DNA from 4 places in the Paracoccus sp. DMF genome. Region 3 is predicted to be linked to each of the others. Evidence: riboswitches for the same ligand, from Rfam matches in the RefSeq annotation. Region 3 holds a riboswitch; each other region holds the start of a gene.
What was found. A riboswitch is a leader RNA that binds a small molecule or an ion and turns the genes downstream of it on or off. The one in region 3 is predicted to bind cobalamin.
Positions count from the first base shown of each region.

Region 1: another riboswitch for cobalamin. It lies ahead of nrdH (glutaredoxin-like protein NrdH); the one in region 3 lies ahead of E3D03_RS01205 (ABC transporter substrate-binding protein).
Region 2: another riboswitch for cobalamin. It lies ahead of E3D03_RS07295 (DUF1636 domain-containing protein); the one in region 3 lies ahead of E3D03_RS01205 (ABC transporter substrate-binding protein).
Region 4: another riboswitch for cobalamin. It lies ahead of E3D03_RS00100 (TonB-dependent receptor plug domain-containing protein); the one in region 3 lies ahead of E3D03_RS01205 (ABC transporter substrate-binding protein).

Region 1 is NZ_SOKV02000010.1:87,879-94,938, reverse strand. It holds gene E3D03_RS08300 (DUF6635 family protein) at 1-729, shown strand, start outside; gene E3D03_RS08295 (SDR family oxidoreductase) at 726-1,487, opposite strand; cobalamin riboswitch at 1,680-1,865, shown strand; gene nrdH (glutaredoxin-like protein NrdH) at 1,957-2,178, shown strand; gene nrdI (class Ib ribonucleoside-diphosphate reductase assembly flavoprotein NrdI) at 2,183-2,608, shown strand; gene nrdE (class 1b ribonucleoside-diphosphate reductase subunit alpha) at 2,590-4,716, shown strand; gene nrdF (class 1b ribonucleoside-diphosphate reductase subunit beta) at 4,790-5,761, shown strand; gene E3D03_RS08270 (bile acid:sodium symporter family protein) at 5,758-6,723, opposite strand; gene E3D03_RS08265 (Lrp/AsnC family transcriptional regulator) at 6,793-7,060, opposite strand, start outside.
Region 2 is NZ_SOKV02000009.1:17,908-24,967, forward strand. It holds gene cobN (cobaltochelatase subunit CobN) at 1-358, opposite strand, end outside; gene cobW (cobalamin biosynthesis protein CobW) at 359-1,393, opposite strand; gene E3D03_RS07295 (DUF1636 domain-containing protein) at 1,390-1,764, opposite strand; cobalamin riboswitch at 1,842-2,045, opposite strand; gene cobO (cob(I)yrinic acid a,c-diamide adenosyltransferase) at 2,083-2,694, shown strand; gene E3D03_RS07305 (YdgA family protein) at 2,755-4,266, shown strand; gene bluB (5,6-dimethylbenzimidazole synthase) at 4,312-4,938, opposite strand; gene E3D03_RS07315 (endonuclease/exonuclease/phosphatase family protein) at 4,935-5,945, opposite strand; gene leuD (3-isopropylmalate dehydratase small subunit) at 5,963-6,568, opposite strand; gene E3D03_RS07325 (hypothetical protein) at 6,661-7,060, shown strand, end outside.
Region 3 is NZ_SOKV02000001.1:237,446-244,505, reverse strand. It holds gene E3D03_RS01210 (FecCD family ABC transporter permease) at 1-812, opposite strand, end outside; gene E3D03_RS01205 (ABC transporter substrate-binding protein) at 809-1,816, opposite strand; cobalamin riboswitch at 1,913-2,110, opposite strand; gene E3D03_RS01200 (RNA polymerase sigma factor) at 2,211-2,888, opposite strand; gene E3D03_RS01195 (plastocyanin/azurin family copper-binding protein) at 2,885-3,415, opposite strand; gene E3D03_RS01190 (hypothetical protein) at 3,412-3,822, opposite strand; gene E3D03_RS01185 (sulfotransferase) at 3,972-5,000, opposite strand; gene E3D03_RS01180 (TetR/AcrR family transcriptional regulator) at 5,006-5,596, opposite strand; gene E3D03_RS01175 (3-oxoacyl-[acyl-carrier-protein] synthase III C-terminal domain-containing protein) at 5,688-6,674, shown strand; gene E3D03_RS01170 (NAD-dependent epimerase/dehydratase family protein) at 6,674-7,060, shown strand, end outside.
Region 4 is NZ_SOKV02000001.1:14,183-21,242, forward strand. It holds gene E3D03_RS00080 (MFS transporter) at 1-577, opposite strand, end outside; gene E3D03_RS00085 (histidine phosphatase family protein) at 689-1,207, opposite strand; cobalamin riboswitch at 1,299-1,367, shown strand; gene E3D03_RS00090 (CbtB domain-containing protein) at 1,423-1,632, shown strand; gene E3D03_RS00095 (CbtA family protein) at 1,645-2,448, shown strand; cobalamin riboswitch at 2,577-2,774, shown strand; gene E3D03_RS00100 (TonB-dependent receptor plug domain-containing protein) at 2,933-4,813, shown strand; gene E3D03_RS00105 (ABC transporter substrate-binding protein) at 4,807-5,628, shown strand; gene E3D03_RS00110 (FecCD family ABC transporter permease) at 5,628-6,611, shown strand; gene E3D03_RS00115 (ABC transporter ATP-binding protein) at 6,608-7,060, shown strand, end outside.

The sequences.
Region 1 (7,060 bases), on a different contig from region 3:
CATCGCCACGCGCTGGGGCTGGACCTGTTGCGGGCGCCGGTCAATGTCATGCTGTCGCCGGTCTTCCTGCTGACGCGGCTGGCGCCGCCGCTGTTGCGCCGCTTGGGCGCCACGCGGGCGGCCGGTTGGATGGCGCGGCGGCGGATCTTCCTGCCCTCGGACCTGTCGCACCATATCGCGCAGGACCTGACGGGTTTCATCGCTGCGCTGGACGCCCAGGGGCTGGGCCCGCGGGCCCCGCCCGAGGCCGTCGCCCGCGCCACGGCCGACTATGCCGAGACGCGCAATGCCGTGTCCGAGATCACCACCTCGATCCTGGTGCTGCTGGCGGGGCTTTTGCTGTTTCACCGTGCGACGCCGGGCGTCATCTCGCTGGCCGTGCCGCTGGCCGACATGCGGGCGCAAAGTCAGGCGATCCAGGATTTCGCGCTGGGAAGCTGGGCCGGCGGGCTGTGGTACGGCATCTTCCCGCGCGAGCTTTCCACGCTCGAAGTGATCGCGACCGGGTTCGGGCTGGCGGTGCTCGCCTCGGTGCTGACGACCTTCGCCGGGCTGATCGCCGACCCGCTGCAACTGGCCGCGGGCACGCACCGGCGCCGGATCATGCGGCTGCTTGCGCGGCTCGACCGCGCCGCCGAGGCGCCGGCGCTGGAGCGCGAGCACCTGCTGGCCCGGCTGGGCGACCTGACCGATGCCTGCCTGAGCCTGTGGCGCAGCCTGAAGGGCTAGACCTTGCAGATAGAATTGCCGCCATCGGCCAGCATCGCCGTGCCGGTGACGAAGCTCGCGTGGTCGGACAGCAGGAACAGCGCCGCGCGGGCGATCTCCTCGGGCCGGGCCATGCGCTTCAGGGCATGCAGGCCGGCGATGAAATCCGCCGTGTCGGGGTTGGTCGCGGCATCGCCCGCCATCTCGGTCAGGGTGCCGCCGGGCAAGAGCGCATTGGCGCGGATGCGCTCTGGGCCGTAATCCACCGCCAGCGCCTGCACCAGCCCGATCAGCCCGGCCTTGGCCGCGGCATAGCCGCCCATGCCCGGCAGCACCGCGGTATGGCCGATGAAACTGCCGGTAAAGACCAGCGCGCCCCCGCCCCGCGCCAGCAGCGCCGGCACCTGCGCCCGCGCGGCCAGGAAGGCGGCGGTCAGGTTGGTGGCGATCAACCGCTGCCATTCCGCGTCCGGGATCTCGTGCACCCGCGCGCCCGAGCCGATCTGCCCGGCATTGTTGAAGGCGCCGTCGAGCCCGCCGAAGCGCTCCTGCGCCAGCGCGACCAGCGCCTCGGCATGGCCGGGCGCCGTGACATCGCCGGCCAGCACCGCGACGCGGCCCGCGCCTTGATCGATTCGGGCTGCGAGGTCGGCAAGCCGATCCTCGCGCCGGGCCGAGATCACCAGCCGCGCGCCCTCGGCCGCGAAGATCTGCGCCGCGGCCGTGCCGATGCCGCTGGAGGCGCCGGTGACGATGAAGGTCTTGTCCTTGAGCAGCATCCTGCTTTTCCCTTGCTTGTTGCGGGGCCAGCATGGGCCGGGGCCTGAAGCGGAACACCCGGTTTCTTGCGCCGGTAACCGGGTGTTCGCGTTAAGGTCCCGCATGCGGGTAATTGTCCACAGGGACACCATATCTCTGTGGATACCCCCGGAACCGACACTATATGTGGTTGACGACCGGGCGCGCTCATGGCTTACTGGGCGGGTCATGGTTAATCCGGTTTCGGCCGGGAGACGAAGAGGGAAGCCGGTGCGAATCCGGCACTGCCCCCGCAGCTGTAAGCGGTGAGCGACGCTGGAACGCCACTGGGAAACCGGGAAGGCCAGCCGAGCCGAGACCTGCGAGTCAGAAGACCTGCCATGACGCTGAAAGGACGACACCGTGCGGCGGGCGCGGGGCTTGATCGGCGCGATGGCCTGGCCATCGGCCCGGCCCTGTGCTGCCCACAGCAATAAAAGGAGCAGAGGCATGTCCATCACCGTTTATTCCAAGCCCGCCTGCGTGCAATGCACCGCCACCACCCGCGCCCTGGATGCGCGCGGCCTGGACTATCACCTGGTCGACCTGACCGAGGATGACGCGGCGATGGAACTGGTCACCTCGCTGGGCTATCGCCAGGCGCCGGTCGTCGTCGCCGGCGAGGCGCATTGGGCCGGCTTCCGTCCCGACATGATCGGCCGCCTGTCCTAAGGCCATGGCCGGCGGGGGCGATCTGGTCTATTTCTCCTCGGCCTCGGGGAATACGGCGCGTTTCGCGGCACGGCTGGGCCTGCGCGCCCTGCGTGTCCCGATCTCGCCCAAGGACGCGATGCCGGCGCCGGCCCGGCCCTATGTGCTGATCTGCCCGACCTTTGCCGATGGCGAAGGGCGCGGGGCTGTCCCGAAGCAGGTCATCCATTTCCTGAACGATCCCGACCGCCGCGCCGGCTTGCGCGGCGTCATCGCCACCGGCAACCGGAATTTCGGGGCGACTTACGCCTTGGCCGGCAGGGTGATTTCTGACAAGTGCAACGTCCCCGTGCTGTATCGATTCGAGCTGGCGGGGACTGATCTGGACATTTCCCGCGTGCTGGCGGGGCTCAACAAATTCTGGGGGACGGAATGCTTGACGATGGCGTAAAGGCCGAGCTCGACTATCACGCGCTGAACGCGATGCTGAACCTTTACGATGCCGACGGCCGCATCCGCTTCGACGCGGATCGCAAGGCCGCGCGGCAGTATTTCCTGCAGCATGTCAACCAGAACACGGTGTTTTTCCACAACCTCGACGAGAAGCTGCGCTATCTGGTCGACGAGGGCTATTACGAGCCCGAGGTGCTGGACCAGTATTCCAAGAACTTCCAGCGCGCGATCTGGGATGCCGCCTATCAGAAGAAGTTCCGTTTCCCGACCTTCCTGGGCGCGTTCAAGTATTACACCAGCTATACGCTGAAGACCCGCGACGGCCAGCGCTACCTGGAACGCTATGAGGACCGCGTGGTCATGGTCGCGCTCGCGCTGGCGCGCGGCGACGAGGGCCTGGCCATGCGCTTCATGGAGGAGATCCTGTCGGGCCGCTTCCAGCCGGCGACGCCGACCTTCCTCAATGCCGGCAAGAAGTCGCGCGGCGAGCTGATCTCGTGCTTCCTGCTGCGGCTGGAAGACAACATGGAGTCGATCGGCCGCTCGATCAACTCGGCGCTGCAGCTGTCGAAGCGCGGCGGCGGCGTGGCCTTGATGCTGACCAACCTGCGCGAGGCCGGCGCGCCGATCAAGGGCATCGAGAACCAGTCCTCGGGCGTGATCCCGGTGATGAAACTGCTGGAGGATTCGTTCAGCTATGCTAACCAGCTGGGCGCGCGTCAGGGCGCGGGCGCGGTCTATCTGAACGCGCATCACCCCGACATCCTGCGCTTCCTGGATACCAAGCGCGAGAACGCCGACGAGAAGATCCGCATCAAGACGCTGAGCCTTGGCGTGGTGATCCCGGACGTGACCTTCGAGCTGGCGAAGCGCAACGAGGACATGTACCTGTTCTCGCCGCATGACATCCAGAAGGTCTATGGCGTGCCCTTCTCGGAAATCTCGGTGACCGAGAAATATGCCGAGATGGTCGACGACAAGCGCATCAAGAAGCGCAAGATCAACGCGCGCGCCTTCTTCCAGACCCTGGCCGAGATCCAGTTCGAAAGCGGCTATCCCTATATCATGTTCGAGGACACGGTGAACCGCGCCAACCCCGTGCATGGCCGCATCACCATGTCGAACCTGTGCAGCGAAATCCTGCAGGTCAACGAGGCCAGCGAGTTCAACGAAGATCTCAGCTATGCCCACCTGGGCACTGATATTTCTTGCAATCTCGGCTCGCTGAACATCGCCGCGACCATGGACGGCCCGGACCTGGGCGCCACCGTCGAGGCGGCGATCCGGGCGCTGACCGCGGTGTCGGAAATGTCGGCCATCGACGCCGTGCCCTCGATCCGGCGCGGCAATGACGAGGCCCATGCCGTGGGCCTGGGCCAGATGAACCTGCACGGTTTCCTGGCGCGCGAGCGCATCCATTACGGCAGCCCCGAGGGGGTCGAATTCACCTCGGTCTATTTCGCCGCCGTGGCCTATCACGCCATCCGCGCCTCGAACCTCTTGGCGCAGGAGCATGGCAGCACCTTCAAGGATTTCGAGAAGTCGAAATACGCCGACGGCTCGTTCTTCGACAAATACACCGAGCGCGACTGGCTGCCGACGCTGCCGGACGTCGAGCGGGTGTTCGAGAATGTCACCCTACCCACGCGCGAGGATTGGGCGGCGTTGAAGGCATTGGTCATGCAGCACGGGCTTTACAACCGCAACCTGCAGGCGGTGCCGCCGACCGGCTCGATCAGCTATATCAACAATTCGACCAGCTCGATCCACCCGATCGTCGCCAAGATCGAGATCCGCAAGGAAGGCAAGATCGGCCGGGTCTATTACCCCGCCGCCTTCATGTCGAACGAGAACATCGAGTTCTATCGCGACGCCTATGAGATCGGCCCCGAGGCGATCATCGACACCTATGCCGCCGCGACCGAGCATGTTGACCAGGGCCTGTCGCTGACGCTGTTCTTCCCGGCCGAGGCGACGACGCGCGACATCAACCGCGCCCAGATCTATGCCTGGAAGAAGGGCATCAAGACGATCTATTACATCCGGCTGCGCCAGACCGCGCTGGAAGGCACCGAGGTGCAGGGCTGCGTGTCCTGCACGCTGTGATCGGCCGTAGCGGTGGGGGCTGTCTGCCCCCACACCCCCGAGGATATTTGCACAAGAAAGAAAGGTTCTTCGGATGAAGGATCACGCGCTCCAGGCTCCCTTGCGGGCGATCAACTGGAACCGGCTGGAGGACGAGAAGGACCTGGAGGTCTGGAACCGGCTGACCGTCAACTTCTGGCTGCCCGAGAAGGTGCCGCTGTCGAATGACGTGCAGAGCTGGGCCACGCTGCGCCCGGCCGAGCGCGAGTTGACCATCCGGGTTTTTACCGGGCTGACGCTGCTCGACACGGTGCAGAACACCATCGGCGCGCCTTCGATGATGCCCGATGCGCTGACGCCGCATGAGGAGGCGGTGCTGTCGAACATCAGCTTCATGGAGGCGGTGCATGCGCGGTCCTACAGCTCGATCTTCTCGACGCTGTGCCTGACCAAGGAGGTGGACGAGGCCTTTCGCTGGGCCGAGGAGAACCCGCATCTGCAAGCCAAGGCCCGCACCATCGTCGAGAAATACGCGGCCGGCGCCGATCCCTTGAAGCGCAAGATCGCCTCGGTCTTCCTGGAGAGCTTCCTGTTCTATTCGGGCTTCTATCTGCCGATGTACTGGTCCTCGCGCGCGAAGCTGACCAATACCGCCGACCTGATCCGCCTGATCATCCGCGACGAGGCGGTGCATGGCTATTACATCGGCTACAAATACCAGCGCGGGCTGGAGAAGCTGGGCGCCGAAAAGCAGCAGGAGCTGAAGGATTTCGCCTTTTCGCTGATCTTCGACCTTTACGAGATCGAGTCGCGCTATACCGCCGAGCTTTACGACGGCATCGGCCTGACCGAGGACGTGAAGGCCTTCCTGCATTACAACGCCAACAAGGCCTTGCAGAACCTGGGTTATGAAGCGCTGTTCCCGCCCGCCGCCTGCGAGGTGAACCCGGCGATCCTGGCCGCGCTGTCGCCCGACAGCGAGAACCATGACTTCTTCAGCGGCTCGGGCTCATCCTATGTCATCGGCAAGGCGGTCGCGACCGAGGACGAGGACTGGAACTTCTAGGCTGCGGCCCGGGCGCGGCGCTGCGCCACGGCCGAGCAGACCAGCAGTTGCGTCATGTGATAGATCATCACCGGCAGCACGGTCGCCCCGACCGTCGCCGCCGGGAAGATCGCATAGGCGATGGGCAGCCCCGAGGCGAGGCTTTTCGTCGAGCCGCAGAAGAACAGCACCGCCTGGTCGGCCGGCGGCAGGCGGCAGGCGCGGCCGGCGGCGGTCATGATGCCCATGGCCAGCGCCAGGAGCAGCGCCACCACCAGGAAGCACAGCACCAGCCCCGAGGCCGGGATGCTGGACCAGATCCCCGCGACCGTGCCGGCGCCGAAGGCGGAATAGACGATGAGCAGGATCGAGCCGCGGTCCACGATCATGGTCAGGAACCGGTGGCGCTGGACGAAGCTGCCGATCCAGGGCCGCAGCACCTGCCCGACCACGAAGGGCAGCAGGATCTGCAGCGCGATCTTCTGCACCGCCTCGAAGCTGACGGCCGCGCCCTCCTGGTGCAGGATGCGCGCGACCAGCAGCGGCGTCAGCACCACCCCGACCAGGTTCGAGACCGAAGCGGCGCAGATCGCCGCCGGGACATTGCCGCGCGCGATCGAGGTGAAGGCGATCGAACTCTGGATCGTTGAGGGCAGCACCGCCAGGAACAGCAGGCCCAGCGTCAGTTCCGGGCCCAGCATGCCGCCGAACACCGCCGCCAGCGCCAGGCCCAGCAGCGGGAACAGCGCGTAGGTCGCGGCGAAGGTCAGCCCCTGCAAGCGCCAATTCAGCATGCCGGCGCGGATCGAGGCCGGGTCCAGCTTGGCGCCGTAAAGGAAGAACAGCAGCACCACCGCCCACCAGGTCGCAAGCCGCAGCGCCTCGGCCGCCATGCCGCGGGCCGGCAGCAGCAGTCCCAGCGCCACGGTGGCCAGCAGAAGCAGCATGTAGGTGTCGATGCCGATGCGTTTCAGCGCGTTCATGGCGGTCCCCGTGGCTGGCGTTTCGGCGGTTCTGGACCACATGGCCGCCGGATACAAGCAAGCCGGGGATCAGTCGAAGCCCTGTTTCAGCACCACCATGGTCGAGGTCTCGGCCACCGCCGGGATGCGTTGCAGCACGTCGCGGATGAAATGGCCAAGCGCGTCGATGTCCCGGACCTGCACCCGCAGCATGTAGTCGATATTGTTGCCGGTGACGAGAAAGCAGGCCATGACCTCGGGCCGGCCGCGCAGGGCGGCGAGAAACTCCGCGCTGCCCTCGGCGCCGCTGCGCGCCAGGCGCACCGCGATCAGCACGCTGACATTCAGCCCCAGCGCG
Region 2 (7,060 bases), on a different contig from region 3:
GGCGGCCGTCGGCGGGCAGCAGCGCCAGCGCGATGCCCTGCCGGCGGGCCAGGTCTTGCAGCGTGGCGATGCCATAGGGCCAATAGGCCTCGCCGCCGATCAGCCGCACCAGCACGGCGCGGGCATGGGACAGCACCGCATCGGCATATTGATCGACCGAAACCGGGTGGCGCAGCGCCGAGATGTTCAGCAGCCGCAGCGCGGGCAGGCCGCCCTGGGCGCGATGCCAGCCGGCCGCGAAGGCGCCGAGGTCGCTGTCGGAATAGGACAGCACCACCAGATCGGCCGGGGTCTGGCCGGGATCGGTGGGGGTCTCGGTTTCCTCGAGCCCCCGGCTTTCGCGGAAAACGACGTGCATCTAACCCACCAGAACCGCCCAGATCGCGGCTTCGTCGATGTCGTCATGCTCGGCGATGACGACAAGGCGCGACAGGCGCGGCCGATCGCCCCAGGGCCGGTCGAACTGATGGCGCACGCGCTCGCCCACCGCCTGCACCAGCAGGCGCATCGGCTTGCCGGCGACGGCGACATGGCCCTTGACCCGCAGCGCCTTCTGCTCGCGCGCCAGCCGCTGGATGCGGGCGGCCAGATCGGCGGGGTCTGCGATTTCCGGCAGGTCGATCACCACCGAATCGAAATCGTCGTGTTCGTGGTCATCGGCGCCGTCGTGATGGCTGGGGCGGGCGGCGAGGTCGTCCTCGGCCGCCGCCGCCAGGCCCAGGATCAGCCGCGGGTCGATGATGCCGTCGGTCAAGGGCAGGATCGGCAGGCGGCGCGGGGTTTCGGCCTCGATCACCGCGCGGGCGGCGGCCAGCCCGTCCGCGCCTGCCAGGTCGGCCTTGCTGAGCAGCACGATATCGGCGCAGGCGATCTGGTCCTCGAACACCTCGGACAAGGGCGTCTCGTGGTCCAGGCCGGGATCGGTGGCACGCTGGGCCGCGACCGCGGCCTCGTCCGGGGCGAAGCGGCCGGCGGCCACGGCCTCGGCATCGGCCAGCGCGACCACCCCGTCCACGGTGATGCGCGAGCGGATCGCCGGCCAGTCGAAGGCCTTGAGCAGCGGCTTCGGCAGCGCCAGGCCCGAGGTCTCGATCAGGATGTGGTCGGGCCGCGCGGGCATCGCCATCAGCTTTTCCAGCGTCGGGATGAAGTCGTCGGCCACCGTGCAGCAGATGCAGCCGTTCGAAAGCTCGAGGATGTTCTCCTCGGGGCAATTCGCATCGGCGCAGGATTTCAGGATCTCGCCATCGACGCCCATGGTGCCGAATTCATTGACCAGCACCGCCAGCCGCTTGCCCTGCGGGTTCGCCATCAGGTGGCGGATCAGCGTGGTCTTGCCGGCGCCCAGGAAGCCGGTGATGACGGTGACGGGGGTCTTGGTCAGGTCGGTCATGATTCATCCAGTCGGGAGGCCAAGGGGGGAGGAATGCGCGCGATGCTGCGCTTGCGGAAAATCGGGCTGCGCTCGCGCCATGGCACGATGCCGTCGGGCGTGGCGGCATAGGCGCTGGCGCCTTGCAGGATCTCGGCGGCGTCCTGGGCCTCCATGCGGCCATAGACATAGGTCCAGCGGTCGGGGCCGGAGAGCGCGATGGCGGCACCGTTCGAACAGGCGGACAGGCATTCGACCGGGCGGATCACCACGCCCGCCGGATCGGGGTGGCGCAGCAGCGCCGCCATCAGGCGCTGTCCCGGCACGGGCTGGCCGTCGACGACGGGCTCGCCGGCGCGGCAGGTGATGCAGACATGCAGCGTCACGGTCATGCCTCAAGTCCCCTGGTCATGGCGGCATGAGGCAGGGCGCAGGCGCCCGAACCCCAGCAGGAACACCCCGTCCGCCGGTCAATCCTTCGTTGCGCGGCAGGTCTCCCGGCTTGCGGATTCGGGCTGATCGCCCACGGGCGCCCGCCTTCCCGGCCTTGCGGGCCAGTGGCATCGGGCGACCTTTCCGGTCACGGTCGCGGGGGCGGCTGCTTTCGGGCTTTCACCCGTCGCATTCCCTTTTCACCTGTCATAGGACAGGAACCGGCGCGCCTCATGCTCTGCGCTGCCGGCCCCCGCTTGTCAAGCAAAGGAGTCCCGATGGAAACCGACGACAACGCCCGCCACGCCCAGAAGATGGCCAAGGTCAAGGCCGCCCGCGACCGGATGATGGCCGGAAAGCAGGGCGAAAAGGGCCTGATCATCGTCCATACCGGCAAGGGCAAGGGCAAGTCCTCGTCCGGCTTCGGCATGATCCTGCGCTGCATCGCCCATGGCATGCCCTGCGCCGTGGTGCAGTTCATCAAGGGCGCCTGGGACACCGGCGAGCGCCGGCTCTTGACCACGCATTTCGGCGATTTGTGCCAGTTCCACGCCATGGGCGAGGGCTTCACCTGGGAGACGCAGGACAAGGCCCGCGACATCGCCGCCGCCCGCGCCGGCTGGGACAAGGCCAAGGAACTGATCCGCGACCCCGAAATCCGCATGGTGCTGCTGGACGAGATCAACATCGCGCTGCGCTATGACTACCTGGACCTGGACGAGGTGCTGGGCTTTCTGCAGGACGAAAAGCCGCCGATGACCCATGTCGTGCTGACCGGGCGCAATGCGAAGCCGGAACTGATCGCCGCCGCCGATCTCGTGACCGAGATGGAGATGGTGAAGCATCCGTTCCGCGACGGCATCAAGGCCCAGCCGGGGGTGGAGTTCTAGGCCGGAATCGGCTCATCTGACGACGTTGAACGGCTTTGCCTGCGTGCGAGAGGAATATTCATGATCCATTTCAGACAAGGACTTGTGGCGCTGCTGGCGCTGGGGCCGGTCTCGGCCGCCTGGGCGGTGCCGGCGACCGACGAGGGCGCGGCGCGGCTGACCGGCGTCCTGCAGACCTACCTGGGCGCGACCGAGGGCGTGGTCAGCGTCACCCCGCAGGGCGACAGCTACCAGCTGAAGATCGACCCGGCGCCGCTTCTGGCGCAGGTGCCGGATGCCAAAGCGCAGATCACCGTCTCGCCCCTGACCTATGCCTTGACCGACAATGGCGACGGCAGCTGGGGCGTCAGCGAGGACCAGGTGCTCAGCTGGTCGGTGGTGGTGCCGAAGATGTTCGAGCAGAAGGGCACCGCCAAGGTGCAATCCACCGGCACCTGGGACGCGGCGCTGAAGGGCTTCCGCGAGCAGAAGGCGGTGATGACCGATTACGTCATCGATTCCGTGCAATATGCCCCGCCCGAAGCGGTGGGGCCGGACGGCATGCCCGTCGCGCCCGCGCCGGATGCCGCGCCGCAGGTCGTCTCGCGCGACCACCAGACCACGGCGCGGATGGAGGTCGAAATGACCGGCACCGCCGGCAAGGCGGGCGGCGTGGACCAGGCGATGACGTTCACCGCCACCGACCTGAAGCAAAGCCAGGAACTGATGTCCGGCCCCGGCGGCGCGCCGATGCTGATCGAGGTGTCGGCCCCCGGCTATGACGGCAAGGGGCTGATGGCCGGCGCGCGCTCGGATGGCATGCTGTCGCTTCTGGCCTGGTTCGTTGCCCATCCGTCCGAGGCGCAGATCAAGCAGTCGCAGGACGGGCTGCGCGACCGGCTGGCCGCCGCCATGCCGCTGTGGGACGACCTGAGCCTGGAGATGGCGATCCGCGACATGAAGATCGGCTCGCCCATCGGCGAATTCGGCCTGGCCTCGGCCACGCTGGGCCTGGGGCTCAGCGGTGCTGTGCCGGACGGGCGGCTGGCCGAGAAGCTGGTGCTTTCCGGCCTGACCGTGCCCGAGGGCGTGCTGCCGCCTTGGGTCGCGCCGATCCTGCCGCAAGAGGTGTCGCTGGACTTCGCCGCCTCGGACTTCGACCTGGCGGCGCCGGCAAAGCTGCTGATCGAAAGTTTCGATCTGAATGCCGAGGAGCCGCTGGCCAGGCTGTCGCCCGAGCAGATGCAGCAGGCCTTGCTGCCCGGCGGCAAGGCGATGCTGAAACTGGCGCCCTCGCAGATCAAGGGCGACGGCTACCAGATCGACTATCGCGCCGATGTGGCGGTCGGTCCGGGCGCGGCGCCGGTGGGCGCGGCGCTGGTCTCGGCCAGCGGGCTCGACACGCTGGAATCGGCGCTGGCCGCCGCGCCGCAGGACGAGGCCGCGCAGCCGCTGATGATGCTGCGCATGGCCCGCGCCATGTCGAAGCCGGGCGAGGGCGGCGATGCGGTCTGGGACATCCAGATGCCGGAAGGCGGCCAGATCAGCGTGAATGGGCAGCCGATGGGCCCGCCGCCCGCGCCGCAGCAGTAAGCCGCCGTCCCCAGAAAACGGGCCCCGCCGCGACCACGGCGGGGCCTAGCGTTTCTGCCAGCCCGGCGCGGTATTGGCCTGCCAGCCGGTGCGATGCAGCAGCGGCGTGTCGTCGGTGAACTCGGGCCAGCCGAGGCACAGAAGCGCGGTGAACTCCCAACCCTCGGGCACCTGCAGCAGCAGGCCGACATGCGCCGGGTCCAGGATCGAGACCATGCCCAGCCCCAGCCCGCGCACCCGCGCCGCCAGCCACAGCGTATGGATCGCCATGGCGGTGGACTGGTGCAGCGTTGCGGGCATGGTGGCGCGGCCCAACCCGTGGCCCTCGGCAGGGCTCGTGTCGGTAAAGACCGCCAGCCAGACCGGCGCCCGGTCCAGCCCGGCCAGCTTCAGCGCGTCATAGGCGCGGCGCTGCTCGCCCTGATAGCCCGCGGCGGCCTCGGCATTGCAGCGCAGGAAATCGGCGCGGATCTCGGCCCGCAGGTCCGGGCTTTCGACGCGGATCACCCGCCAGGGCCGGGAATTGCCGACCGAGGGCGCGAGCTCCATCGCGGCGTGGAGTTCGTCCAGCAAGGGTTCGGGCACCGGGTCGGTGCGGAAATGCCGCATGTCGCGGCGCCAGCGCAGGATGCGGTCGAGCGTGTCGCGGTCGGCATCGTCGAATTGGGTCATGGCCAGTCCAGCTCCACCCAGACCAGGCGATGTGCGGAAGCGGTCAGCGCCGCCTTGGCGAGCGGCCCCTCGGCCGGCCAGAACACGCCCGAATCGGTGATCTTCAGCCCCTTCGCGGGCAGCACGTAATCCACCCGCAGGTTGCCCGGCGGCTTGTCGTCGGGCCAGTCGCCGGTATCGAGGCCCGGGTCGCCCTTGTGGCTGTCGTTGACGCCGCCCCTGGCCGCCGCGCCGCCGGCGCTGCGGGGCAGGGGGTCGGTGACATGGGCCATGACCTGCGCCAGCGCCTGCGGCCGGCCCTCGCTGTCCTGGGGATCCAGGTTCAGGTTCCCGGCCAGCACGAAGGGCGCATCGGGCAGGTGGCCCAGCCAGAAGGCCAGCTCGTCATGATTGCGGCGGCCGTTCAGATCCTCGGGCCCGTCGAAGACCGGCGGCGTGGCCGACATGGCCAGCAGGTGCAGCGGCCGGCCCGCCACCGTCACCACCGCGTCCCAATGCCCGGTCGAGGACAGCCGGCGCAGCGCCCGAACATCCTCGGGCAGCTTGGGCATCAGATTGCCGGGCAGGTCGCGCCACAGCACATCCGTGTAATCCGTCACCGGACCGATGGGGTGGCGCGATAGGATCGCCATGCCGCCCTGGCCGGTGAATTCGCCGAAGCCCTGGGCATCGTCCGCCGTGCCCAGCCGCCCGTCCGCGTCCAGGTCCAGCCCGGTCGCCATGCCGCTGTTCGGCCGGGCGGCGAAGCGATGCGGATAATCCAGCCCGGCCTGTGCCAGCCGGGCGGCAAAGGCGTCCAGCGCCCGGTCCTCATAGTCCCAGTCGAAATCGGTCAGCAGCAGCACGTCGGGCCGGGTCTCGGCCAGCACGGCGACGACGGCGGCGACCTGCGCATCCTCGCGGCCGAGATCGCGCAGCAAAAGCCCCGGCCCGTCGCGCGACAGGTCGGGGCTGTAGGTGGCGATGCGCAACGGCGCGGCCGCCGCCGGCAGGGCAGCGACCGCCAAGGCAAGGGCGAGCGCCCTTAGACCCAAGGCCGGCTCTGGGCCATCTGCGTCTCATAGGCGTCGATCGACGGGGCCTTTTCCATGGTCAGGCCGATGTCGTCCAACCCGTTCAGCAGGCAGTGACGGCGGAAGGGGTCCAGCTCGAAGGGGAAGCTCTGCCCGTCCGAGGTGGTCACGGTCAGGTTCTCGAGGTCCACGGTCATGCGGGCATTGGCGCCCTTGCGGGCGTCCTCCATCAGCACCTCCACCACCTCGGGCGGCATGACGATGGGCAGGATGCCGTTCTTGAAGCAGTTGTTGTAGAAGATGTCGGCGAAGCTGGTCGAGATCACGCAGCGGATGCCGAAATCCAAGAGCGCCCAGGGCGCGTGTTCGCGCGACGAGCCGCAGCCGAAGTTGTCGCCGGCGACGATGATCTGGCTGTCGCGCCAGGCCGGCTGGTTCAGCACGAAATCCGGCACCTCGGTCCCGTCGGGGTTGAAGCGCATCTCGTCGAACAGGTTCTTGCCCAGACCCGAGCGGTGGATCGTCTTCAGGAACTGTTTCGGGATGATCATGTCGGTGTCGATATTGACCAGCGGCATGGGGGCCGCGATGCCGGTCAGGGTGGTGAACTTGTCCATTTCTTGATCCTCGCAGAATTGACTTGGGGGCGCAGCCCCCGTTAACCGAGACCCGTCCGGCGCGCGGCGCCATGTGCATACGGGTTTCGCTGATGTTTTTCGGTTTTTCCAGCCTTTCCGCCCTGCGTGCCTGCATTGCGCGCGACTGGACGCCGCAGATCGGCGACCCCGAGATCACCGGCTGGCTGACGGTGCTGTCCTATCTGGCCTGCCTGGCGCTGGCGATTGCCGTGCTGCGCCGCCGCCCCGCCCGCGCGGCGCGCGGGCTGTGGCTGGCCATCGCGGTGCTGATGGCGGCCTTGGCCCTCAACAAGCAGCTCGACCTGCAGACCGCGCTGACCGCCACCGGGCGCTGCATGGCCCATGCCCAGGGCTGGTACGACAACCGCTGGCTGGTGCAGCTGGCCTTCATCGCCGGGCTGGTGCTGGGCGTGGCGGGCGCGCTGCTCTGGGCGACGAAATCCCTGCGCGGGCACATGCGCGGCAATGGCC
Region 3 (7,060 bases):
CCGGCGATCGAGACCATGACCGCCGTGATCAGCGCCGCCGTGCCGATCAGCACCGCCTGCGTGACGCGCAGGTCGATGCCAAGCGCGGCGGCGCTCTCGGCGCCGAAGGTGAAGGCGTCGAGCGCGCGGGCGTGCCACAGCGTCACCGCCAGCCCCAGCGCCGCCACGGGCATCGCCAGCCAGGTGTCCGGCCAGCGCACGCCCGAAAGATTGCCCAGCAGCCAGAACATGATGCCGCGCGCCTGCTCGGCGCTGGCCGATTGCGCGATGATCAGCGCGGTCAGCGCGTTGAACATCTGCGAGCCGGCGATGCCGGCCAGGATGATGACGCCTGCGCCGCGCAGCCCCGTGCCGCCGCCCGCCATCCGCGCCAGCGCGGCCACCAGCGCGAAGGCGGTCAGTGCGCCCGCGAAGGCCCCGGCCGACATGCCGACCAGCCCGGCGCCGAACCCCGCGACTGCGATCAGCACCGCCCCGGTCGAGGCCCCCGCCGAAATGCCCAGCAGATAGGGCTCGGCCAGCGGGTTGCGCAGCAAGGCTTGCAGGATCAGCCCCGAGAGCGCGAGGCTGGCGCCGCCGCAAGCCGCGACCACGGCGCGCGACAGCCGGTAATGCCAGATCACGCTGGCGTCGATCGGGTCGGGCGCGGCCGAGGAAAGCCCCGCCTTGACCGCCAGCACCTCGATGACGGTGGCAAGCGGGATCCGCGTCTCGCCCACCACCGTGCCGAAGATCAGCGCCGCGACCAGCGCCGCTGGCGCCAGCCACAGCCAGTCCCGCCTGCGTCCGGCGGTCGCGGCGCGCACCTTCATTTCAGGTCGAACCCGACCAGCGCATCGGCCAGTGATTCCAGCGCGTAGATCGTGCGCACCGAGGGGTCCATGGCATTGGCCGGCAGGGTGACGATGCGGTCATGCCGGACGGCCTGCATCTGGCGCGTCACCGGATCCGAGGTCAGGAATTCGCGCTTGACCGCGATGTCGTCGGCCGGAAAGCGGCGGCGGTTCATCTCGGCCGCGACGATGAAGCTCGGCTCGGCCTTGGCGATGGTTTCCCAGCCGACGGTCGGCCATTCCTCTTGCGAGCGCACGACATTCTTCACGCCCAGCTTCGACAGCATCCAGCCCGGCGCGGCGTTGACGCCGGCGACATAGGGGTCGATCTCGATATCGGCCGAGGAATACCAGAACACGCCCGAGACATCCGCCGACAGGCCCAGACGCCTGGCCTTTTCGACCGCGCCGGCCTCGCGCGCCTTCAGGTCCGCGACCACCTCGGCGCCGCGGTCCTGGACGTCGAAGATCTGCGCCAGCTCCTCGATGCCCTGATAGAGCAGCGCGGTGTCGAACATCACGCTGCGCGCGCCGTCCATGCTCTGGCTGTTGTCCTTGCCGACGCATTCGGTGGGCATGATCCAGCTGGGGATCTTCGCGTCGTCGAACATCTCGCGCGTGCCGACCGCGCCCTGCGGGCCGATCATCCATTCATAGGCGGTGACGACCAGCTCCGGTCTCTTGGCCAGCACGCTCTCGAAGCTGGGGGCGTTGTCGGCAAGGCGCTCGACCTTGGCGTCGGCTTCCTCGAACTCCGGCAGCACCGGGTTGACCCACAGCGCCGTGCCCGCGACCTTGTCGGCCAGGCCCAGCATATACAGGATCTCGGTCGTGCTTTGCCCGACGCTGACCACGCTTTCGGGCGCCTTGTCGAAGGTCACCTGATGGTCGCAACTGGTCAGGGTCAGCGGGTATCCGGTGCCCGCCAGCGCCATCGGCGCCAGGGCGAAGGTGGCGGCAATCGCCGTGGTGTATCTCAGCATGATGGTCCCTTCCGCTGCATCATGGGCAGGCGCAGGGCATGGACAGGCATGCAGGGCAGGCGGTGCCGGCAGCAAACCCCGTCCGGGCCCACCGCCCGGGTTGGTCATTGCGCCGGCAGGTCTCCTGACTGACGGGTCACGGCAGGGACGCGGCCTTCCCATGGCGCGGGGCCACAGTGGCTGTTTCGCATCCTGCTCGCCGCCTACAGTTGCGGGGGCAGTTCCGGTTCGGGGCCTTGACCCCGACGGATTCCCTTTCAATTCCTTGCGGAAACCGACGCTTCGCCATAGCGTCCCGCGCCCGCGCTGGCAAGGCCGGGAAGCCGGGCCGGCGGAAGCGCGGATTTCATGGATGGGGCCAGGCCGTTCGCGCTTGCCTTGGTGCTTTCCCCCGTCAGCGACCCCGCAGACCCGCGATCACCCGATCTGCCATGCGGGCGCAACGGGCGCCGTCGAAGGGAAAGACCGTATCGAAACCGCCGCGCAGCCGCGTCTCCAACGCCTGGCGCAGCCGGCGACGGGCGCGAAACAGCCGCGTGCGCACGGTGATCGGGTTCAGGCCCAGGTCGCGGGCGATGCTCGGGATCGGCTGGCCCTCGACCTCGTGCAGCAGGAAGGGCAGCCGCAGTTCGGGCGGCAGGCGGCTCAGCGCCTCTTCGAGCAGGCCGCGGATCTGGTGGCGGGCGGCGCCGGTCTCGGCGGTCTCGGCGCCGGGGAATGCCAGCACATCGGCCTGGGGGCTGGTCTCATCACTCACGCTGTGGTCCTTGTCGGGGCGCCGGCGGCGGGCCTGCATCCGGGCGGCATTGATGGTGATCCGGCTGATCCAGGTGGAAAAGCGCGCCTCGCCGCGAAAGCCGTCCAGATGGGTGAAGGCGGCAAGATAGGCCTCTTGCACCGCCTCCTCGGCCTCGGCGTCCGAGGGCAGGATGCCGCGGGCAATGCGAAACAGGCGCGGGTTCATCCGCCGCACCAACTCGCGGATCGCCGCCTCGTCGCGGGCGCGGGCTGCGGCGACCAATTGCCAGTCGGGGTCGCCCTGCGCCTTGGCAAGGGGGCGGGCGCGGATCATGTCGCGCCCTCCGCCTCGGTCCGGCCGCTGGCGAGGATCGCGTCGAGGCTTGGGAAAGCTGCCAGAACCTCGGGCATCAGATCCTCGCTGTCCGCCGCCATGCCCTTCCAGCCGGGGTCGCCGGGCCGGCCCACCACGATCCGCTCGACCATCGCGGCCATTTCATGCGGCTGGCAATAATAATCGTAGACGCCGGGCAGGGTCAGCGTGACCTCGAACGCCTGATCCGGCAACAGCAAACCGCTGTCCCAGGGCTGGGCGCCGGCCGGAATGCGGCGTTGGCGGTCGAATACGGCCGGGTGATAGGCGGTGGCGGTATGGCTGTTGCCCGGATCGCGGTTCACGAAGCGCAGGACCGCGCCCGGCGCCACCGCCAGCCCCTGGGGCGAGAACCAGACCCTTTCACCGCGCGGGGTGCCGCGCATGGCGATCTCCTCGGGTCCAGCGGCCTTGCCGGCGCCGGCAAGCGCGCCAAGGGCGACGAGACCGCCGCCCAGGACCAGCAGATGGCGGCGGCTGAGCCTCATTGCGCCAGCCTGTCGCGCGCGCCCGCGTCGTGATACAGCACGACATGGGCATGGGGCTTCTCGACGCCCGGATGGCCGGCGTTGTAATAGATGTCGACGCTGGTCACCCTATCCTCGCCCAACGGCAGATCGTTGAAACCGCTGCCATTTTTCAGGTCGTCCAGCGGCACCATATAGACCGTCGCCGAAAGCTTGCCGTCATGGTCATAGGCCAGGAACGGCCCGGCGGGCAGGCTGGCCGGATCGACGTAAAGCGTGCCGAGGCCGGGGATGAAGTCGGGCAGCGCGACCAGCTTGCTGACCTGGGCAAAGGGCGCCGCCGGCGGCGCGGTGGTCGAGGCCGTGTCAGCCCAGGCCATGCCCGCGGTGGCAAAAGCGGCAAAGACGAGCGGGACGATGATACGCATGTCGTTTCCTTTCCGATCCGAGCCCGTCACCAGGGCTCATGCCGGATTGGATGCAGGTTTCCGGGAAATGTTCCCGCGGTAGTGAAAGAATTCGCTTCGGGATCGGCCGCGGCGCCGCTTGCGGTCCATACCTGCGAGAGCCGCCGGGATCAGCGCGCCGGCAAGGCCGCCAGGGCGGCGGCAAGAGCCGCCTCGCCGGGTGCGCAGGCGCGTTCGATCTCGTCCCGCTCGGCGCGCGAAAGGGCGTTGAGGCGCGACGGGCGCCGTTGCGGCATGGCGGCGGCTCGCTCCAGCCAATCAGGTGCGATGTCGATGCCCAGGTGCCGGCCCAGCCGTTCGATGTTCTCGCGCGGATTGCGGCACAGCTCCTCGTGGCGCAGGACCATCGGCCGGGCGTAGCCCAGGCCCTGCAGTCCGCGGATCGTCAGCGCCGACCAGAAGGCGCCGGCCTCTGCCGGGCTGGGACGGCGCGCGACGATGCGCCGGATCGCCCGGCCTCCGCCAAGCGCGGCGACCACGCTCCAGGCCGCGCCGCGCCCGAAATGCCGCCGCGGATGCAGCAGGTCCAGGCCCAGCGGCCCCAGCCTGCGCCAGCACCAGATCGCCAGCCGCGCGGCGGGATAGTCGCGCATCGACAGGGCCGTGTCCGGCCCGCCGCGCGCCAGCAGCACCAGCGCCGCATCGGGAAACATCGCGCGCAGCGTGGCCGAGGCCACCAGCGAGCCGCCGGAGCGCTCGACCCAGATCTCGCGGGGGCCGAGCCGGTCCGCCATGGCCTGGAAAAGCGCGCGGTAATGCGCGGCCAGCGGGGCCGGGGGCCGCGCGCGCATCGGTTCGGCCAGCGCGTCGAACAGGGCATCGGGCGCGTCGGTCAGATGCGGCAGCGTCACGGCCAGGATCGGCGGGCAATGCCACGGGTCATGCGCGGGCGCGGCGACCCGGCCATAGAGGAATTCGGACGGCGCGGCATCGGGATTGGCCACCTGGGCCATGGCGCGCGAGGGCGTCGCCAGATGCGCCCAGAACCGCGCGCCGTCCGGATGCGCCGGGCGAAAGGCGTTGTGCCCGACGGCGGCGAACAGTTCCGAGACGGACAGCACCGCCGGATGCGCGTTCAGGATCTGCGACACCAGGGTCGAGCCGCAGCGGGCCGAGCCCAGGATCAGCGCGCCGCGCATGGCGCTTACTCGGCCCCGGCGCGGATGGCGGCGATCATGCGCTCGACCGCCGCATGGGCCAGCACCATCGGCTTTTGCCGGGTGATCAGATCCAGCCGGTCGATGGCCGCCAGCGCGACGATGCCATGCACCGACAGCAGCAATTGCTCGGCCAGCAGGCGCGGGTCGCCCTTGGGCTGCAGCGCCGCGACCGGCTGGGTGATGCGGCCGATCAGCCCGTCGATCTGGGCCAAGTACCAGTCGGGGAGGGTGTTCGAGATGCGCGGCCCCTCGAATAGCGCGCGCCAGACCGCGCGGCGGTCCAGCATGAAGGTGACATAGACCTCGGCCAGCGCCAGCAGCCGCGCGCGCGGATCGGTCTCGCGCACCGCATCCACGGCGATGGCCAGATCGACCAGCGCCTGCCGGTTCACCTCTTGCAGCACGGCATGCATGCTGTCGAAGAGGTTGTAGATCGTGCCCGGCGTGGTCTTGACCGCGCTGGCCAGGGCGCGGGCGGTCAGCGCCGCCGGGCCGCCCTCCTCCAGCAGCAGCTTGGCGGCCTCGATCGTGCGGGTCCGCAATGCGTCGTGATCGTATTGTCTGGGTCTGGCCATGGCGTTCCTGAACTATGTTCAAAAACACGCTTGACAGGAATCGACGGCCTTGTCAAGGTTAGTGAACATTGTTCAATAATGGTACGAGAAGATGCCTCCGATCAAGCTCACGATTACCGGGACCGGCAGTTACCTGCCCGAAACGGTCCTGCATTCTACCGAAGTCGACGACCGCATGGGCTGGGCCCGCGGCGATTGCGAGGCGCGTTTCGGCATCGCCGCGCGCCATGTCGCCTCGGCGGATGAGACCACATCGTTCATGGCGGCCGAGGCGGCGCGGCGGGCGATGGACATGGCGGGCTGTGCCGCCGGCGAGCTGGACCTGATCCTGGGCGCCTGCGGGGTGATGGAGCAGCCGATCCCCTCGACCGCGACGCTGGTGCAGGAGCGGCTGGGGCTGGGCCGGTCGGGCATTCCGGCCTTCGACGTGAACGCGACCTGCCTCAGCTTTTTGCAGGCGCTGGACCTTGCGGCGATGCATATCCAATGCGGCCGGGCCCGGCGGGTGCTGGTGTTTTCCTCGGATATCGCCTCGGTCGGGCTGGACTGGAACCATCCCGAGGCGGCCGCGATCTTTGGCGACGGCGCCGCGGCGGTGGTGGTCGAGGCCGGCGGCAAGGGCGCGGTGCTGGCGCATGATTTCCAGACTTTCGCCCATGGCCATGACGCCTGCGTGCTGGCGGCGGGCGGCACGCGGGTCAACCCGGCCCGCGGCATCGCGCCGGGCGAGGATCGGTTTCACATGGATGGCGGCAAGGCGTTCAAGCTGGCCTCGCGCCACCTGCCGCGCTTTCTGCAAAGGCTGCTGAAAAAGGCGGGGGTGGGTTTGGGCAGCATCGGCTGCGTCATCCCGCACCAGGCCAGCGCGCAGGCCTTGCAGCATGCCACCCGCAACCTGTGGCTGCCGTCCGAGCGGGTGATCGACATCTTTGCCCGCACCGGCAACCAGATCGCGGCCTCGATCCCGACGGCGCTGGACCACGCGGTGCGCTCGGGCCGGCTGCTGCGCGGGGATACGGCGCTGCTGATGGGCACCTCGGCCGGCATCTCGCTGGGCGGCATGATGGTGCGGTTCTGATGCGCGCGCTGGTCACCGGGGCCAGCGGCTGCCTGGGCCGCGCGCTGGTCGAGCAGCTGGCGCTGCATGGCTGGGGCGTCGGCACCACCGCAAGGCAAGCCGTGGCGCTGCCGGGCTTTCGCGCCGCCGACCTGGCCCATGCCGCCCTGGCCCCGCTGGTCGCGGGCATCGACGTGGTGTTCCATTGCGCCGCGCGCAGTTCCGCCTGGGGCACGCGGGACGAATTCCACGCCGCCAATGTGCTGGCGACCCGGCGGTTGCTGGATGCGGCCGAGCGGGCAGGGGTCAAGCGCTTCGTCCTTGCCTCGTCGCCCAGCATCTATGCCGATGGCACCGACAGGCTGGACCTGGCCGAGGATGCGCCGCTGCCAGCCCGGCCGCTGTCG
Region 4 (7,060 bases), 220 kb from region 3:
GCAGATCCTCCTGGCTGATGAAATGCAGCATGGCCCAGAAGAAGCCCGAGGACAGGAACAGCCCCAGCGGCGCGCCCAGCTGCGGGAACATGCCATACCAGCTGCGCTTGCCGGGGGGCGCGTTCTCGGTCGCAAGCAGCACCGCGCCGCCCCATTCCCCGCCCAGGCCGAAGCCCTGGCCGAACCGGCACAGCGCCAAGAGCAGCGGCGCCCAGACCCCGATCTGGGCATAGCTGGGCAGCAGCCCGATGATGACGGTGGAGATGCCCATGGTCAGCAGCGCCGCGACCAGCGTGACCTTGCGGCCGATGCGGTCGCCGAAATGGCCGAAGACCACGGCGCCGAAGGGCCGCGCGAAGAAGGCGATCGAGAAGGTGGCGAATGACGCCAGCAGCGCCGTCATCGGGTCCGAGGACGGGAAGAACAGCGTCGGGAAGATCAGCACCGCCGCGGTCGCGTAGACGTAGAAATCGAAGAATTCGATGGTGGTGCCGATCAGGCTGGCCGTCAGCACCTGAACGGGCGAGTTCAGGGGTTTCTGCCGGCTCGCGGCAGCACCCGAATGGATATGTGTCATGGTTCTTGTCCGCAGATAGTCAAGGGAGGCGTCGCGGCCGGCGGAACGGGCCCGACGCGCCCCCATAGCGCAGGAAGCCGCAAGGCGAAAGGGCACCCGCGCCGGCCGGCTTCAGGGCAAGAGCAGCAGCGACCAGCGCCGGCCGTCATGGGTCAGCTGCATGCGCGACAGCGGCCGGACGCCGATGGCGCGGGCGGCGGCCAGCGGCGCGCCCAGCACATGCACCAGCGCCGCCTGGATCGGGGCCGGATGGGTCACGGCCAGCAGGTTGTCGCCCCCCTGCGCCCGGTCCTGCAACCAGCGGGCCATGCGCTCGACCACGGCGGCGAAGCTCTCGCCGCCATGCGGCGCCGCATGGGGGTCGTCCTGCCAGCGGGCGAAACCCTGGGGGTCCTGGGCCAGCACCTGCTCGGGGGACTGCCCGGCCCAGGCGCCATAGTCCATCTCGGCCAGCGCCGGGTCGGGTCGCGCAGCCAGGCCCATAGCCTCGGCCGTCTGCACCGCGCGGCGCAGGGGCGACACGCGGGCCGGACCCGGCCGGGGATGCGGGCCGGGCAGCGCGAGATCGTCACCCGGAAACACCGGCCGCGCCGGGGCCAGCGAACAGATCAGCAGGATGCGGCTTGCCATGGCGCCAGATTGGCCGCGGCGCCGGGCGGGCGCAAGTTTGCTTTGACATTTGCCGCTCTGCAGCGCAGCTTGCCCGGCATTGCCCAGTCGCGGGAAGCCGGTGGAACTCCGGCACGGTCGCGCCACTGTAACCGCGCCCATCAGGGGCGGAAGTCAGACCCCGAGCCCGGGCATGTCAACATCCCAACCGGACGCGTATCCGAAGGAGCATTGCGATGGCCTATACCGAAGCCACAGACGATTTCCGCAGCCGCCCGATTCCCTTGGGCGAATGGGCGCCCTGGGCGATCTTCGCCGGGCTGGTCATGCTGCTGGCGCTGTATTTCGTCAGCACCGAACAGGGCGCGGTCGCGCTTCTCGACGGCACCGGCGTGCATGAATTCGTGCATGACGCGCGCCACCTTCTCGGCTTTCCCTGCCACTGAGGAGCAGCCCCCATGACAGGACGTTATCTGGTGCTCGGCATGATTGCCGGGCTGATCGCGGGTGTGCTGGCCTTTGGCGTCGGCAAGGTCTGGGGCGAGCCGCCGGTCGCCGCCGCCATCGCGCTGGAGGAAGCGGGCGCGCCCGCCGCCCCCGAACACGCTCATGACCACGGCCACGACGCGCCGACCGCCGCTGCCACGGCCGAGCCCGAACCCGCCGGCCATTCCCATTCCCATGGCGTGGGCGAGGGCATCAGCCGCGCCACCCAGGCCGGCATCGGCCTGCTGACCGGCATGGCGGTGTTCGGCGCCGGCCTGGGCGGGCTTTTCGCGCTGGTCTTCGCCTTCGTGCAGGGCCGGTTCTCGCATCTGGGCGCGCGGGCGACGGCGGGGGTGATGGCGGTGCTGGGCTATGTCTCGGTCGTGCTGGTGCCCTTCCTGAAATACCCGGCCAACCCGCCCGCCGTGGGTCATGGCGAGACCATCGGCCTGCGCACGCAGATGTTCTTTGCCATGATGGCGCTGTCGCTCATCGCCATGGTGATCGCGGTGGCAGTGGCGCGCAGCGGCCGCGACCGCTGGCGCGCCGGCATCCTGGGCGGGCTGGCCTATCTGGTCCTGGTGGTCGTCGCCGGCCTCGTCCTGCCCGCCATCAACGAGGTGCCGGCCGGCTTTCCGGGCGACCTGCTCTGGCAGTTCCGCAGCGTGTCGCTGGTGATCGTGGCAATGCTCTGGGCCGGGATCGGGCTGATCTTCGGCCAGCTCGTGCAAGGGTCGCTGGCCCGTGACCCGGGCTTGCGGCAGCGGCTGGCCTGATCCCCTGCGGCAAAATGACAGGGCGCCGGCGGGTCCGGCGCCTTTTTCGTTCGGCTCCGGCGTGAAAACCACGGCCGCCGCCGCATGCGGGCCGGGCCAGACCCCTTGACAGCCGGGGCCTGGTCGCGCGAACAGGTGGCTGCTTCGGTTCCGGCGCCTTGCCGGATGAAAAGGGAAGCCGGCACGCCCCTTGGGCCAATCCGGCACTGCCCCCGCAACTGTAGGCGGCGAGCAACGGTCGACGATGCCACTGGGACGCTCCCGGGAAGGCCGGCCGAAGCGACGATCCGCGAGTCAGGAGACCTGCCGAGGCGTTCACCCATTCCCGGCGCGGGGCGCACCGGGAAAGCGGCCGTTCCGCAGAGGTGACGCTCACCCCCCGGCGGGCGGGCCGATCGGCCTGTTCGAAGGGCAGTTCTGCAACCCGCGGGCTGCGGCCCGTGCCCGGAAAGGTCAAGGCATGTTTCGGACCCGAGCTTCCATAATGACTCTGGCGGCGGCGCTGGTGCCGGCCGTCGCGGCGGCGCAGGAGGCCGTCATCCTGGATCCCGTGATCCTGTCGGCCGGCCTCAGCCCCATCGCCAGCGATGCCTATGGCCGCGCCTCGACCGTGCTGACCGCCGAGGAGATCGAGGCGCGCGGCCTCGCCACCGTGCAGGACGCGCTGCGCAGCGTGCCGGGCGTGGCCGTCACCTCGACCGGCGAGACGCTGACCAAGCTGCGCATCCGCGGCAGCGAACCCGGCCACGTCCTCGTGCTGATCGACGGGGTCAAGGCGAACTCTCCGGCCTCCGGCGACTATACCTTTTCGGGCATGACCGCCGCCGATATCGACCGGATCGAGGTGCTGCGCGGCCCGCAATCGGCGATCTACGGCTCGAACGCGGCCGCGGGCGTCGTCTCGATCACCACGCGGCGCGCGCGCGGGGCGGGATTCCGCTATGGCGGCGGGGTCGAGATCGGCGGGCTGGGCACCCGCGCGGCCAACGGCCATGTCAGCTATTCGGACGCGCGCAGCGAACTGGTGCTGTCGCTGGAATCGCGCCATGTCGAGGGCGAGGATGCCTCGCGCTCCGGCGGCGACCGCGATTTCAACGACCGCGACACGATCGGGCTGCGCGGCCGCTATGACCTGACCGAAAGCGTCAGCGCAGGCTTCGCCCTGCGCCGCAGCTGGCAGGAATACGGCTATGACCTTGGCAGCTTCGTGCCGGTGCCCACCCCCGACGACTACCTGATCGACGCACCGCTGACCGCCGACCGGAACGAGGTCTTCGGAACGCTCTGGATCGAGGCGCAGGCGCTGGACGGGCGGCTGTCCAACCGGCTGACCGTTTCGGGCACCAATCAGGACACCCTGTTCCTGAACGACGGCGCCTATGACTATGACGACGCTGCCCGCCGCCGCGGCGTGCAATATCTGGGCAGCTGGGCCATCGACGGCGCCGATCTGGCCAGCACCCGCCATCGCCTGAATTTCAGCGCCGCCACCGAACGCGAAACCTATCGCAGCTCCTATGCGCCCGGCGGAATCTATGAACGCGACACGACCGCGTTGGCGCTGGAATATCTGGGCAATCTCGACCCGGACATCGACCTGCAGGCCGGCATCCGCCGCGACCTGAACGACGGCTTCAAGGACGCGACCTCGTGGAACCTGTCGGCCGGCTGGCAGGTGCCGGGCCAGGACATCCGCCTGCGCGCGGCGGCGGGCCGGGCCGTGGTCAATCCTGACATGTTCCAGCAATTCGGCTATATCCCCGGCTCTTACGCGGGCAACCCGGACCTGCGCCCCGAACGCAGCCTTGGCTACGAGCTGGGCGCCGATCTGTCCTATGCCGGCGGGCGGGGCACGCTGGGCGCGACCATCTTCCACAGCGATGTCGAGGATCTGATCACCGGCTCGGGCGAGACCTCAGTGAACCTTAACGGCACCAGCACGCGCAAGGGCTTCGAGGTCACCACGGCCATGCAGGTGACGGACGCGATCCGCATCGGCGCCGACTATACCTATACCGACGCGCGCCAGCAGGATGGCAGCCGCGTCGCGCGCGTGCCCCGGCATCAGGTCAACCTGCGCGGACAGGCGGATTTCGCGGCCGGCCGCGGCGGCCTGTCGGCGGAACTGCGCTATGTCGCGGGCAGCTACGACGAGGAATGGTACAACACCGCCTGGCCCGATACGCCGGCCACCACCGAACTGCCGGAATTCGCCACCGTCAACCTTGCCGCGCATTATGACCTGACCGAAAACGTCCGGCTGCACGGCCGGGTCGAGAACCTGTTCGACAAGGACCATTCCGAGGCATGGGGCTATTACGGCCAGGGCCGCACCGCCTATGCCGGGTTGCAGGCGCGATGGTAGCGCGCTGGCTTCTGGCCGGCCTCCTTGCCTGCCTTGCCCACCCCGTCGCGGCGGAAGCGCCGCGCCGGGTCGTCTCGATCAACCTTTGCACCGACCAGCTTGCCATGCTGCTGGCGGCGCCGGGACAGCTTGTCTCGGTTTCCTATCTGGCGCGCGACCCGCTCTCCTCGGGCATGGCCGAGGCGGCAGCGGCCCTGCCGGCGAATAACGGCCTGGCCGAAGAGATCTTCCTGCTGAAGCCCGACCTGGTGCTGGCCGGCACCTGGACCCCGCCCACCACCCTTTCGTTGCTGCGCCGGGTCGGCGTCCCGGTCGAGGTGTTCCAACCCGAAAGCGACATCGCCGGCATTCGCGGCAATATCGCCCGCATGGGCCAGGTTCTGGGCCGCGAGGCCGAGGCGGATGCCGTGCTGGCGCGGTTCGACGCCGACCTGGCCCGCCTGCCGCCGGCGCCCGAGCCGCGGCCGCGCGCCGCGATCTATGCCGTGAACGGCTATACGCTGGGCAGCGACAGCCTGGCGGGGCAGATCGTCGCGCTGGCGGGCTATGCCAATATCGCCGACGAGCTGGGCCTTGGCCCGGGCGGCACCCTGCCGCTGGAGGCGCTGCTGCTGGCCCGGCCCGACCTGGTGATCCTGGGCCGCCGCTATGCCGGCCACGCCCGCGCGCAGGACATGCTGGACCACCCGGCCCTGCGCGCGCTGCTGCGCGACAGGCCGGCGGCGGTGATGGCCGACCCGGACTGGATCTGCGGCAACCCGCGCATCCTGCGCGCCGTGGCCAACCTGCCCGCCGCCGCCGGGGTTCGGCGATGATGCGCCCCGCCGTCTTGCTGGGCCTGCTTGGCCTGCTGGTCGCGGCGCTGTTTGCGGGCTCGCTGCTGACCGGGCCGGCCGGGGCCGGGATTGGCCCAAGCCTTGCCGCGCTGGTCCGGGGCGACGACATGCTGGGGCTGGTCATGCGCGAGATCCGCCTGCCCCGCGCGGCTCTGGGCCTGCTGGTCGGCGCGGCGCTGGGGCTGGCTGGGGCAGCCATGCAGGGTTTCCTGCGCAATCCGCTGGCCGAGCCGGGGCTGATCGGCACCTCGGCCTCGGCAAGCCTGGGCGGGGTGCTGGCGATCCAGACCGGGCTGGCGGCGGCGGTGCCCCTGGGCCTGCCGCTGGCGGCCTTGGCGGGGGCCGCGCTGTCGGTGCTGGCCATGCTGGCGCTGGCTGGGCCGCGCGGCGGCACGCTGTCGCTGATCCTGGCCGGCATCGCCATTTCGGCGCTGGCGGGGGCCGGCACCGCGCTGGTGCTGAACCTGTCGCCGAATCCCTTTGCCGCCAATGAGATAACCTTCTGGATGATGGGCTCTCTGGCCGACCGCGCCATGCCGCATGTCGGGATCGCGGCGGCGCTGACCCTGCCGGGCGCCGGGCTGCTGCTGACCACCGGCCGGGCGCTGGATGCGCTGACGCTGGGCGAGGATGCGGCGGCATCCAGCGGCATCGACCTGGGCCGGTTGCGGCTGCGGCTGGTGCTGGGCTGCGCGGCGCTGATCGCCGGGGCGACGGCGGTGGCGGGGTCCATCGGCTTCGTCGGGCTGGTGGTGCCGCATCTCTTGCGCCGTGCGGCGGGCGCGCGGCCGTCGCGGCTGCTCGTCGCCTCGGCGCTTGGCGGGGCGGCGATGGTGCTGGCGGCCGACATCGCGGTGCGGCTGATCCTGCCCGCGCAGGACCTGAAGCTGGGCGTGCTGACCGCGCTGGTCGGGGCACCGCTGTTCCTGCACCTGATCCTCAAGACCCGGGGGCAGGCATGACGCTGGCGCTTTCTGCCCTGGCCTGCCGCCGTCACGGCCGGACGGTGATCGAAGGCATCGACCTGACCGTCGCGCCGGGCGAATTCGTCGGCCTGCTGGGCCCGAACGGCGCCGGCAAGACCACGCTGCTGCGCGCCGCCCTGGGGCTGCTGCCGGCCGAGGGGCACAGCTCGCTCGCCGCATTGCCGGCGCGGCTGCGGGCGCGGGCGGCGGCCTTCATGCCACAGGGGCGCGAGATTGCCTGGCCGGTCTCGGTCGAGACGCTGGTGGCGCTGGGGCGGATCGCCCATCCCGATGCCGCGGGCGAGACCGACCACGCCGCCGTCGAGGCCGCGCTTTCGGCGCTGTCGCTTCTGCCGCTGCGCGACCGCCCGGCCACGCAGCTTTCGGGCGGCGAACAGGCCCGGGCGCTGCTGGCCCGCGCCTTGGCGCAGGACACGCCGCTGCTG